DNA from 2 places in the Cupriavidus sp. 05N40 genome. Region 2 is predicted to be linked to the other one. Evidence: riboswitches for the same ligand, from Rfam matches in the RefSeq annotation. Region 2 holds a riboswitch; the other holds the start of a gene.
What was found. A riboswitch is a leader RNA that binds a small molecule or an ion and turns the genes downstream of it on or off. The one in region 2 is predicted to bind glycine.

Region 1 (4,221 bases), on a different contig from region 2:
GCCGTTGACGTCGTCGCTGTTGGCCGGCTTGAGCTTGAACAGCCACGCATCGAAGGCGTCGGCATTGACGCTTTCCGGCGCGGCGACGGCGGCTTCGTTGACGGCGATCACTTCGCCGGCCACCGGCGCGTAGATGTCGGAAGCGGCCTTGACCGATTCCACCACCGCCAGCGCGTCGCCTGCGCCGACCGACTTGCCCACTTCCGGCAGCTCCAGGAACACGATGTCGCCCAGCGCGTCCTGCGCGTGGTCGGTGATGCCGATGGTCAGCGTGCCGTCGGCTTCGACGCGCACCCATTCATGGGACTCGGTGTATTTCAGGTCGGCGGGGAAATTCATGGGATTCTCCAGATTCAATTTGTTTTTTCAGCGCCCGCCGGGCGGAGGCAATCCGTCGCCGGCGGGCGCGCTGTGACCGGTGCGAGCGTTCAGCTCACGAGTGCCTTGCCATTGCGCACAAACGGCAGTTTAACCACAGTCGCGGCGAGTTTGCGGTCGCGGATCTCGACCTGCACCTCGGCGCCGAGGGCAACGTCGCGCGGCAGGCGGGCAAATGCGATGGACAGGGACAGCGAAGGGCTGAAGGTGCCGCTGGTGATCTCGCCGTCGCCGGCAGTGGTGATCACCTTCTGGTGCGCCCGCAGCACGCCGCCTTTTTCACGCAGGATCAGGCCGACAAACTGCTGGGTCTGGCCGCCGGCGACGAGCGCCGCCTTGCCGGTGAAGTCGCGCTCGCTCTGCAGGTCCACGGTCCAGGCCAGGCCGGCGTTGAGCGGCGAGGTGTGGATATCCATGTCCTGGCCGTACAGGTTCATGCCGGCTTCCAGGCGCAGCGTGTCGCGCGCGCCGAGGCCGGCCGGGCGCACGCCGGCAGCGACCAGCTTCTCCCACAGGCCGGCCACGTTCGCGGCCGGCACCACCAGTTCGAAACCATCCTCGCCGGTGTAGCCGGTGCGCGCCACCATGACTTCGCCCAGGGCGGGATCCTGCACCACGATGGCGTTGAAGGGCTTGAGGGCTTCGCTGGGCTGGGTGGAGGGGAAGGCGCTCCACACCTTGGCGCGGGCGTTCGGGCCCTGCACGGCGACGATGGCCAGCGGCGCGGCGCCCGCGGGGGCGTTGTCGCCGCGGCGCGGGGTGATGGTGACGCCGCTGCCGGTGGCGGCGTTGCGCGCGGTGATCCATTCGATATCGCCGGTCGCGGTGCTGGCATTGACTACCAGGCGGAAGCGGTCCTCGGCGAAGAAGTAGACGATCAGGTCGTCGATGACSCCGCCGCTCTCGTCGAGCATGCAGGAATAAAGTGCCTTGCCCGGCGTCTGCAGCTTGTCCACATTGTTGGCCAGCAGGCCGCGCAGGAAGGCGCGCACATTGGCGCCGGCCAGGTCGACCACGCACATGTGGGAGACGTCGAACATGCCGGCGTCGGTGCGCACGGCATTGTGTTCTTCGATCTGGGAGCCGTAGTTGACCGGCATGTCCCAGCCGCCGAAGTCGACCATGCGGGCGCCGAGTGCGCGGTGGATGGCATTGAGGGGCGTGGCCTGGAGCGTCATGTAGTCCTCGGGGGAAGGCGGAAATCTCGGTTCGAAAACGAAAAAAGGGTCATCCGCCGCCAGACCCGGCGCGCCATGGCGCTGCCAGATCCGCCGCGYCGGATGACCCCTCTGTCCTCGATACCTGAGAGATTACAAGGCGGTCCGGTGGACCTGTGCCCTGCGCGCCCCTTCGGTGGGCACGCTCGCCGTCGCTTGCGCGCGTGGCGGGTGCCGCTCTCCAGAGTACGGCGTGCATCGTGTGCATATTGCAAGCCGATCCGACCAGTCCATGGTGCCTGAGAGTTTTCGGGTGATACCCCTTCGGCGGCGCAAGATCTGCGCGCTCTCCCGGCCGGATGGCGCGACTCTACAGGCAGCCCCGGTGGCTTGTCAACGCGTGGCGCGCGGCACGGCACCGGCACCCCGGGGCCGGCAACCCGGCGTGTTAACATCTGCGGCTGCTGTCGCTTGCGGGGACATCACCCCGGTGCCGCAGTCTTCACAGGCAGCCCTGGCCGCGTCGTCTTCGCCAGCCATTTCGCCATCCGCTTCCGCCACCACGCCAAACGCATGACCCACGGACTCAATCCCGCCCAATCCGAAGCCGTCCGCTATCTCGACGGCCCCTGCCTGGTGCTGGCCGGCGCCGGTTCGGGCAAGACGCGGGTGATCACGCAGAAGATCGCGCACCTGATCGAGGACAAGGGGTTCGAGCCCAAGCATATCGCCGCGGTGACCTTCACCAACAAGGCCGCCAAGGAGATGCAGGAGCGTATCGCCAAGCTGATGGAAGGCAAGACCACGCGCGAGGGCCGCCGCATTCCGCTCAAGCAGATGACGGTCAGCACCTTCCACTCGCTCGGCGTGCAGATCCTGCGCGCCGAGGCCGAGCACGTGGGGCTGAAGCCGCGCTTTTCCATCATGGACTCGGACGACTGCTTCGGCCTGGTGCAGGAGCAGCTCGCCACCACCGACAAGAAGCTGATCCGCAGCGTGCAGAGCACCATCTCGCTGTGGAAGAACGGCATGGTCGATCCAGAGACCGCCATCGCCACCGCCGAGAGCGCCGACGACCACCAGGCCGCGCTGGTCTACCGCAACTACGTGGCCACGCTCAACGCCTACCAGGCGGTGGATTTCGACGACCTGATCCGCCTGCCGGCCGAGCTGTTCGCGCGCGACGAAGCGGTGCGCATGAAGTGGCAGAACCGCCTGCGCTACTTCCTGGTCGATGAATACCAGGACACCAACGCCTGCCAGTACCAGCTGCTCAAGCTGCTGGCCGGCGGCTCGCACCTGCGCGCGCCGGCCTTCACCGCGGTGGGCGACGACGACCAGGCCATCTACGGCTGGCGCGGCGCCACGCTGGACAACCTGCGCCTGCTGCAGACCGACTTCCCCGATCTCAAGGTGGTCAAGCTGGAGCAGAACTACCGCTCCACCGTGCGCATCCTGGAGGCCGCCAACGCCGTCATCTCCAACAATCCGAAGCTGTTCGACAAGAAGCTGTGGAGCGAGCACGGCATGGGCGACCCCATCGCCATCAACCCGATGAACGACGAGGAGCACGAAGCCGAGTCGGTGGTGTTCCGGCTCTCGGCGCACAAGTTCGAGCGGCGCGCGCAGTTCCGTGACTACGCCATCCTCTACCGCGGCAACCACCAGGCGCGCCTGTTCGAGCAGATCCTGCGGCGCGAGCGCATTCCCTATGTGCTGTCGGGCGGCCAGAGCTTCTTCGACAAGGCCGAGATCAAGGACATCTGCGCCTACCTGCGCCTGATCGCCAATCCGGACGATGATCCCGCCTTCATCCGCGCCATCACCACGCCGCGCCGCGGCGTCGGCAACGCCACGCTGGAAGTGCTGGGCACCTTCGCCGGGCAGGCCAAGGTCTCGCTGTTCGAAGCGGCCATGATGGGCGGCATCGAAGGCAAGCTGCAGCCGCGCCAGCTCGAGCCGCTGCGCGTGTTCTGCGAAGCCATGGTGCGCCTGGCCGGCCGCGCCGCCAGCGATCCCGCCACCGAAGTGCTCGACGACATGATGGAAGGCATCCACTACGAGGCCTACCTGTACGACACGTTCGACGAGCGCCAGGCCCAGTCGCGCTGGACCAACACGCTCGAATTCRTCGACTGGCTCAAGCGCAAGGGCACCAAGCCCGAGGCCGCCGAGGGCGGCGAGGCCACCGGCTTCGACACCGCCGACGGCTTCGGCGACGAAGGCAAGAACCTGCTGGAGCTGACCCAGACCGTGGCGCTGATGAGCATGCTCGAAGGCCGCGAGGAAGATCCCGACGCGGTGCGCCTGTCCACGCTGCACGCCTCCAAGGGGCTGGAGTACCCGCACGTGTTCCTGGTCGGCGTGGAAGAGGGCATCCTGCCGCATTGCCGCGAGGACGAAGACCTCGGCGACGAGAAGATCGAGGAAGAGCGCCGCCTGATGTACGTCGGCATCACGCGCGCCCAGCGCAGCCTGCACATCAGCTGGTGCAAGAAGCGCAAGCGCGCGCGCGACACCTACTCCTGCGAACCTTCGCGCTTTATCGGCGAGATGAAGCTCGAGGAAGCGCCCGCGCCGGCGGACGCCACGCCCGCCATGAGCCCCAAGGACCGCCTGGCCGGCCTCAAGGCACTGCTCGGCACGCCGGGCAAGACCGCCGCGTCCTGAGCCGCACGCACGGCAC
Region 2 (5,665 bases):
GAAAAGAGGCATTGTACGGTGTCGCGGCACGCCGGACCATCATCGTGCCGGCCATTGCCTGCGCTACAGCTCCGACAGCCCGACGTGGCGCAGCCGTTCGAGGTCGGTCACGCGGATGCTCTGGTAGGAAAGATCGACCATGCCTTCGGCCGCCAGCCGGCGCAATGCCTGGTTGACGCGCTGGCGCGAGAGCCCCGTGAGCAGGCCGATTTCTTCCTGGGAAAGCTCCAGTACCGCGCTTGTGCGCGGGTAGAGCGCAGCATGGAACAGCTGCGCGATGGCCTGCGCCACGCGCGCATCCGCACCCAGCAGCCGGTCGTTCTGCACGGTTGCGATGAACTGCCCCATGCGTTCGTTGAGCTGGCGCACCACGAAGCTGGAGAAGGGCAGGCTCTCCGCCAGCAGGGTGTGGAACACCGTATCGGGCACCAGCGCGATGCGCGAGTCGCGGATGGCGATCACGTCGTAGCGGCGGGCCTCGCGCTTGATGACGCTGCCTTCGCCGCACCAGCCGCCGGCCGGCACGCCGGAGAAGGTGCAGCCGCGCCCGTCCGGCGTATACACGGCGAGCTTGATGAGTCCGTTCTCGACCCCGATCCAGTAGCGCGACGGCTCGCCCCGGCGCGCCACGAAGGCGCCCGCGGCGAAGTCCTGGACCACCACCTGCCGTGCGGCCAGCGCCTGGTGGGCCGGCGCGAGCGAGGCGTACCACTCGTGCCTGGACAGCAAGGCAGCCGGCGACGCAGGCGTGGCAGCGGGGGGTGGTGCGGGAAGGCCGGGCTGGGAGGACGCGGGTGGATGGCTGGACATTGATCTGGATTCAACCCGGAGAGCGCGCCCCGGCGGGGCACTGTCATCCGGACGACAAAGCTTTGTCGTGTGGGATGATAGCCTTGCCCTGCAAAAAGTAACAGCGACCGGCGGCGCCCGCAGCGCCAGGCGCAAGCGGAGACCAAGCAATGCCAAGCGATTTCGACACCGGCCTGGGCAAGAACCCGGCCAACCACGTTCCCCTCACGCCCATCGATTACCTGGCGCGCGCCGCCGAAGTCTATGGCGAGCGCCTGGCCATCGTGCATGGCCCGCTGCGCCAGACCTGGCGCGAGACCTACGCTCGTGCGCGGCGCCTGGCCAGCGCGCTGGCGGGCCTCGGCATCGGCCGGGGCGATACGGTGGCGGTCCTGTTGCCCAACACGCCGGCCATGGTGGAAGCGCACTTCGGCGTGCCGATGGCGGGGGCGGTGCTCAATGCGCTGAACATCCGGCTCGACGCCGCCAACCTGGTTTTCATGCTGCGTCATGGCGAGGCCAAGGTGCTGCTGGCCGATACCGAGTTCGCCGAGCTCGCGCGCCAGATCGGCAACGAAATCCCCGGCCTGAAGGTGGTGGCGGTGGCAGATGCGCTGGGCCCGCAGGACGCGCCGCGCTTTGGCGAGACCGACTACGAAACCCTGCTGGCCTCGGGCGATCCCGACTACGCCTGGCAATGGCCCGCCGACGAGTGGGACGCCATCGCCCTGAACTATACCTCGGGCACCACCGGCGACCCCAAGGGCGTGGTCTACCACCATCGCGGCGCAGCCATCAATGCCGTGTCCAACATCCTCGAGTGGGACCTGCCCAAGCACGCGGTCTACCTGTGGACGTTGCCCATGTTCCACTGCAACGGGTGGTGCTTTGCCTGGACCATCGCCGCGCGCGCCGGCATCAATGTGTGCCTGCGCAAGTTCGAGCCCAAGCTGGTGTTCGACCTGATGCGCGACGAAGGCGTGACCCATTACTGTGCCGCGCCCATCGTCCACACCGCGCTGGTCAACGCGCCGCCGGCCTGGCGCGAAGGCCTGCGCGGCCCGGTGCGCGGCATGGTGGCCGGTGCGCCGCCGCCCGCGGCGGTGCTGGCGCAGATGGAAGAAATGGGTTTCGAGCTGACCCACGTCTACGGCCTGACCGAGACCTATGGCCCGGCCGCGGTGTGCGCGGAGCAGGACGACTGGGCCGCGCTGTCGCAGGAAGACCGCGCCACCCGCAAGGCCCGCCAGGGCGTGCGCTACCACTTGCAGGCCGGGGTGGCGGTGCTCGATCCGGATTCGATGCAGCCAGTGGCCGCCGACGGCGAGGAGATCGGCGAGATCATGTTCCGCGGCAATATCTGCATGAAGGGCTATCTCAAGAACGAGAAGGCCACGCGCGAAGCCTTCGCCGGCGGATGGTTCCACACCGGCGACCTGGGCGTGCGCACGGCGGACGGCTACGTCAAGATCAAGGACCGCAGCAAGGACATCATCATCTCCGGCGGCGAGAACATCTCCAGCGTCGAGGTGGAAGACGCGCTCTACCGCCATGCGGCCGTGCTGGCCGCGGCGGTGGTGGCGCAGCCGGATGCCAAGTGGGGCGAAACGCCCTGCGCCTTCGTCGAGCTGAAAGACGGCGCCAGCGCCACGGCCGAGGAACTGATCGCGCATTGCCGCACCTTGCTGGCTGGCTTCAAGGTGCCCAAGGCCGTGTATTTCGGGCCCTTGCCCAAGACTTCGACGGGCAAGATCCAGAAGTTCGAGCTGCGCCGCAAGGTCAAGTCGGACACGGCCATCGACGTCTAGCCACGCGCGGTGGCGCCGGCCGGCGCCKCCGGGGCCGGGGGCTAGTGGACGGCCCGCTGCGCGGACGCCAGCGTCGCCGGCCGCGTCGTGCCACCGGCGGGCAGCGCGCCCGTAAAGGCGAAATCCACCTCCGGCACGCGGCCGCTGACGATGTCCGCGATCGCACGGCCCGAGCCGCAGCCGTGCGTCCAGCCAAGCGTGCCGTGGCCGGTGTTCAGGTAGAGCCCGCCGATGGCGCTGGCGCCGATATAAGGTACGTTGCCCGGCGTGGCAGGGCGCAGCCCGGTCCAGAATTTCGCCAGCTCCGGTCGGCTCATGCCCGGGAACACTTCCAGCGTGCGCCGCACGATGGCCTCGCAGCGCACCGGGTTCAGATCCATCGCATAGCCGTTGAGTTCGGCTGTGCCGGCCACGCGCAGGCGGTCGCCAAAGCGCGAGAACACCAGCTTGTACTCGTCGTCGGTCAGGCTCACGCTGGGCGCGCGCTCGCTGTCGAGCACCGGCAGCGTCACCGAATAGCCCTTGGCCGGATAGATGTCGAGCTTGACCCCGAGCGGGCGCGCCAGCATCGGGCTGAAGCTGCCCAGCGCCAGCACGTAGGCGTCCGCGCTCTCGATCTGGTAGCCGCCAGTCTCGTCGGCAATCTCCACCCCGTGCATGCTGCCGCCCTCGGCATGCAGGCGCTGCACCCGCACGCCATAGCGAAAGCGCACGCCCAGCGCTTCGCAGCGCGCGGCCAGCGCGGTGGTGAAGCGGTGCACATCGCCCGATTCATCCTCGCTGGTATAGGTGGCGCCCGCCAGACGCGGCGCGATATTCGCCAGCGCCGGCTCCAGCCGCACCACTTCGTCCGGCCCGATCACGCGGCGCTCGCAGCCCAGCTCGCGCATGATGCGCGCCGGCTCGACGGCCGCGTCGAATTCCTTCTGGCTGGTATAGAAATGCAGGATGCCGCGCGTGAGGTGGTCGTACTCGATGCCGGTCTCGGCGCGCAGCGCCTGCAGGCTGGCGCGGCTATAGGTGCCCAGGTTGAGCAGCTGGATCATGTTGTGGGTGGAGCGACTGGCCGTGCACTCGCGCAGGAACTTGAGTCCCCACGACCACTGCGCCGGATCTGCGCGCAGGCGGAACAGCAGCGGAGCATCCTCGCGCCCGAGCCAGCGCAGCATCTTCAGCGGCGCGGCCGGGTTGGCCCAAGGCTCGGCATGGCTGACCGAGATCTGCCCGCCGTTGCCAAAACTGGTTTCCCGGGCCGCGCCCGCATTGCGCTCCAGCACCACGACCTCGTGCCCGGCACGGGCCAGGTACCACGCAGACGCAACGCCGATCACGCCGGCTCCCATCACGATGACTTTCATTTCTCAGGCTCCGGATAGCAAAAAGGGGCAGGCAAGCCATCTGGCCTGCCTGCCCCCACTGTCCTTTTGCCTGAGAGATTCGCCGCACCCACCACGGGTACCGGCTTGCCCCTTCGGCGGCCGCGTGCCGCTTACCTGGTCGGTGTGCGGTCCGGCGCTCTCCAGTTTGTTCGGTTTCCAGTCTTTTGCACCTGAGCGTTTCAGGGGTACGCCTTCGGTAGAGACACCCACCTGATACGGCGGAGGTGTCTCGTTCTCCTGGAAGCCGCAACATAGCACGCGTTGCAGAGAGACTGCAAGGGCAGTATGGCGGCCCGGCGGCGCCCCGCCGCCGGGCCGCGCGCTGTAGCAAGGTTCTGTAGCAGTCTGGCCGGCCAATTTTTGGAGCCGGCGAGCTCGGGAGCAGGGCACGAGTAGCGCAGGCTTTTACAGGTGGCGGACCAATATGGCAATAGGGTTCAAGGTGCAGTGCCTGGTATCCGCGGCGTGGCACCGTTGAGTGCATCATGCAATTGCTGCTTCAGTGCTTTGCAGCGGTCGGCTACCTCTTCCGACTGCTTGCCAAGCCCGATACTGATGGCCTGGCGTTCCAGCATATCCTTCAGTTGACCAGTCAGATTTGCCGCGATGTTGTCCAGAGCCGTGTTTCCGAACCTCTCGATGGCATTGCTGGTGCCTAGCGCCGATGCTTCGGCGTGCTGTCTGAATGCAGCGCGAAGCGAGCGGCGCAGGTCCGTAACGTAGCGCCGTTTGGCATCCTCGATTTTCTCTTCCCGAAAATGCAGATAGAGGTCGAGGATGGTTGCTAGCAACGGGCTGAATGCCGCTAGTCTTCCCGATGCTCTTGTGATGAGGCCAGCTCGACGGAGAGCCTCCGTCCTGACCAGCCTTATCCCGGTGGACCCGGCAATTTCGTAGAGGAGATTGCCGAGTGCCTTTGTGCTTATCGAAGCGGCTTCCAGTCCGCCTGCTATTGGCCCGGTTGCGCTATTGACAAGCCGCGTCAGACGCAATGCCGGGCTAGCTGGGATGCGGATGGCATCCAGTGAGCCGGGTGTGCCTGGCGCGAAGCTGCCGCCGGACCACGGCATGTGGAGCGCCTGCGTTGTGCGATTCTCGAGTTGCTTCCCCGCGCCGCCAAGGATTTCGTGCAGCTGTCGCTCCATTTCGCACCAAAGCTTGCTCAAGTCCTCCTTCATCTGGTCAAGCGTGGAGGTGAAGAACGCCTGCACCTCCGGAGCCTCGGCGGTGCCGTCCAGACGTTCCATTGCTTTCGCGGCACGCCCCAGTACTGTTGAATAGACTTGCCGATGCCATAGGCGCGCGAGCGAATGCAGGTGTTCCCTTGCCTGTTCAAGCTCGGCGATTTCCTTCTGGACGCAGGCTATGCGTGCTTGCAGGCAGGGCTCGTCGCCGGATTGCATGACATCCCGCATAACGCCTTCCACAGCGCTGATGGCTGCAATCGCCCGGCTCGCCTGACCGGTCTGGTTTCCCCAGGCGGAAAGGCTGGTCACCAGCGCCGACAATCTGCTTTGCCGCAGCAGTCGCTCGCGGAAGCCGGCCGAGGCCTGCCTGGCATGGAAGTACTTTGCCACCGAGCAGTGGAGCACGGGAATGCCGATGCGTCTACCCAATACCGCCTCAATCCGCTGTTGCATGCCGGCGCCTCCATTGCGGTCCCGGTCTATTTTGTTGACCACCAGGCAG

Region 1: linked by a shared signal. The riboswitch ahead of gcvT (glycine cleavage system aminomethyltransferase GcvT) and the one ahead of AC1DO7_RS31740 (D-amino acid dehydrogenase) in region 2 are both predicted to bind glycine.

Annotation. Positions count from the first base shown of each region.
Region 1 covers NZ_JBFTND010000017.1:34,264-38,484, reverse strand. The annotation lists gene gcvH (glycine cleavage system protein GcvH) at 1-339, opposite strand, end outside; gene gcvT (glycine cleavage system aminomethyltransferase GcvT) at 429-1,556, opposite strand; glycine riboswitch at 1,658-1,790, opposite strand; glycine riboswitch at 1,812-1,899, opposite strand; gene AC1DO7_RS06535 (UvrD-helicase domain-containing protein) at 2,109-4,205, shown strand.
Region 2 covers NZ_JBFTND010000186.1:264-5,928, reverse strand. The annotation lists gene AC1DO7_RS31750 (Crp/Fnr family transcriptional regulator) at 64-810, opposite strand; gene AC1DO7_RS31745 (acyl-CoA synthetase) at 960-2,597, shown strand; gene AC1DO7_RS31740 (D-amino acid dehydrogenase) at 2,639-3,955, opposite strand; glycine riboswitch at 4,004-4,130, opposite strand; partial or broken gene AC1DO7_RS31735 (GTPase domain-containing protein) at 4,414-5,665, opposite strand, start outside.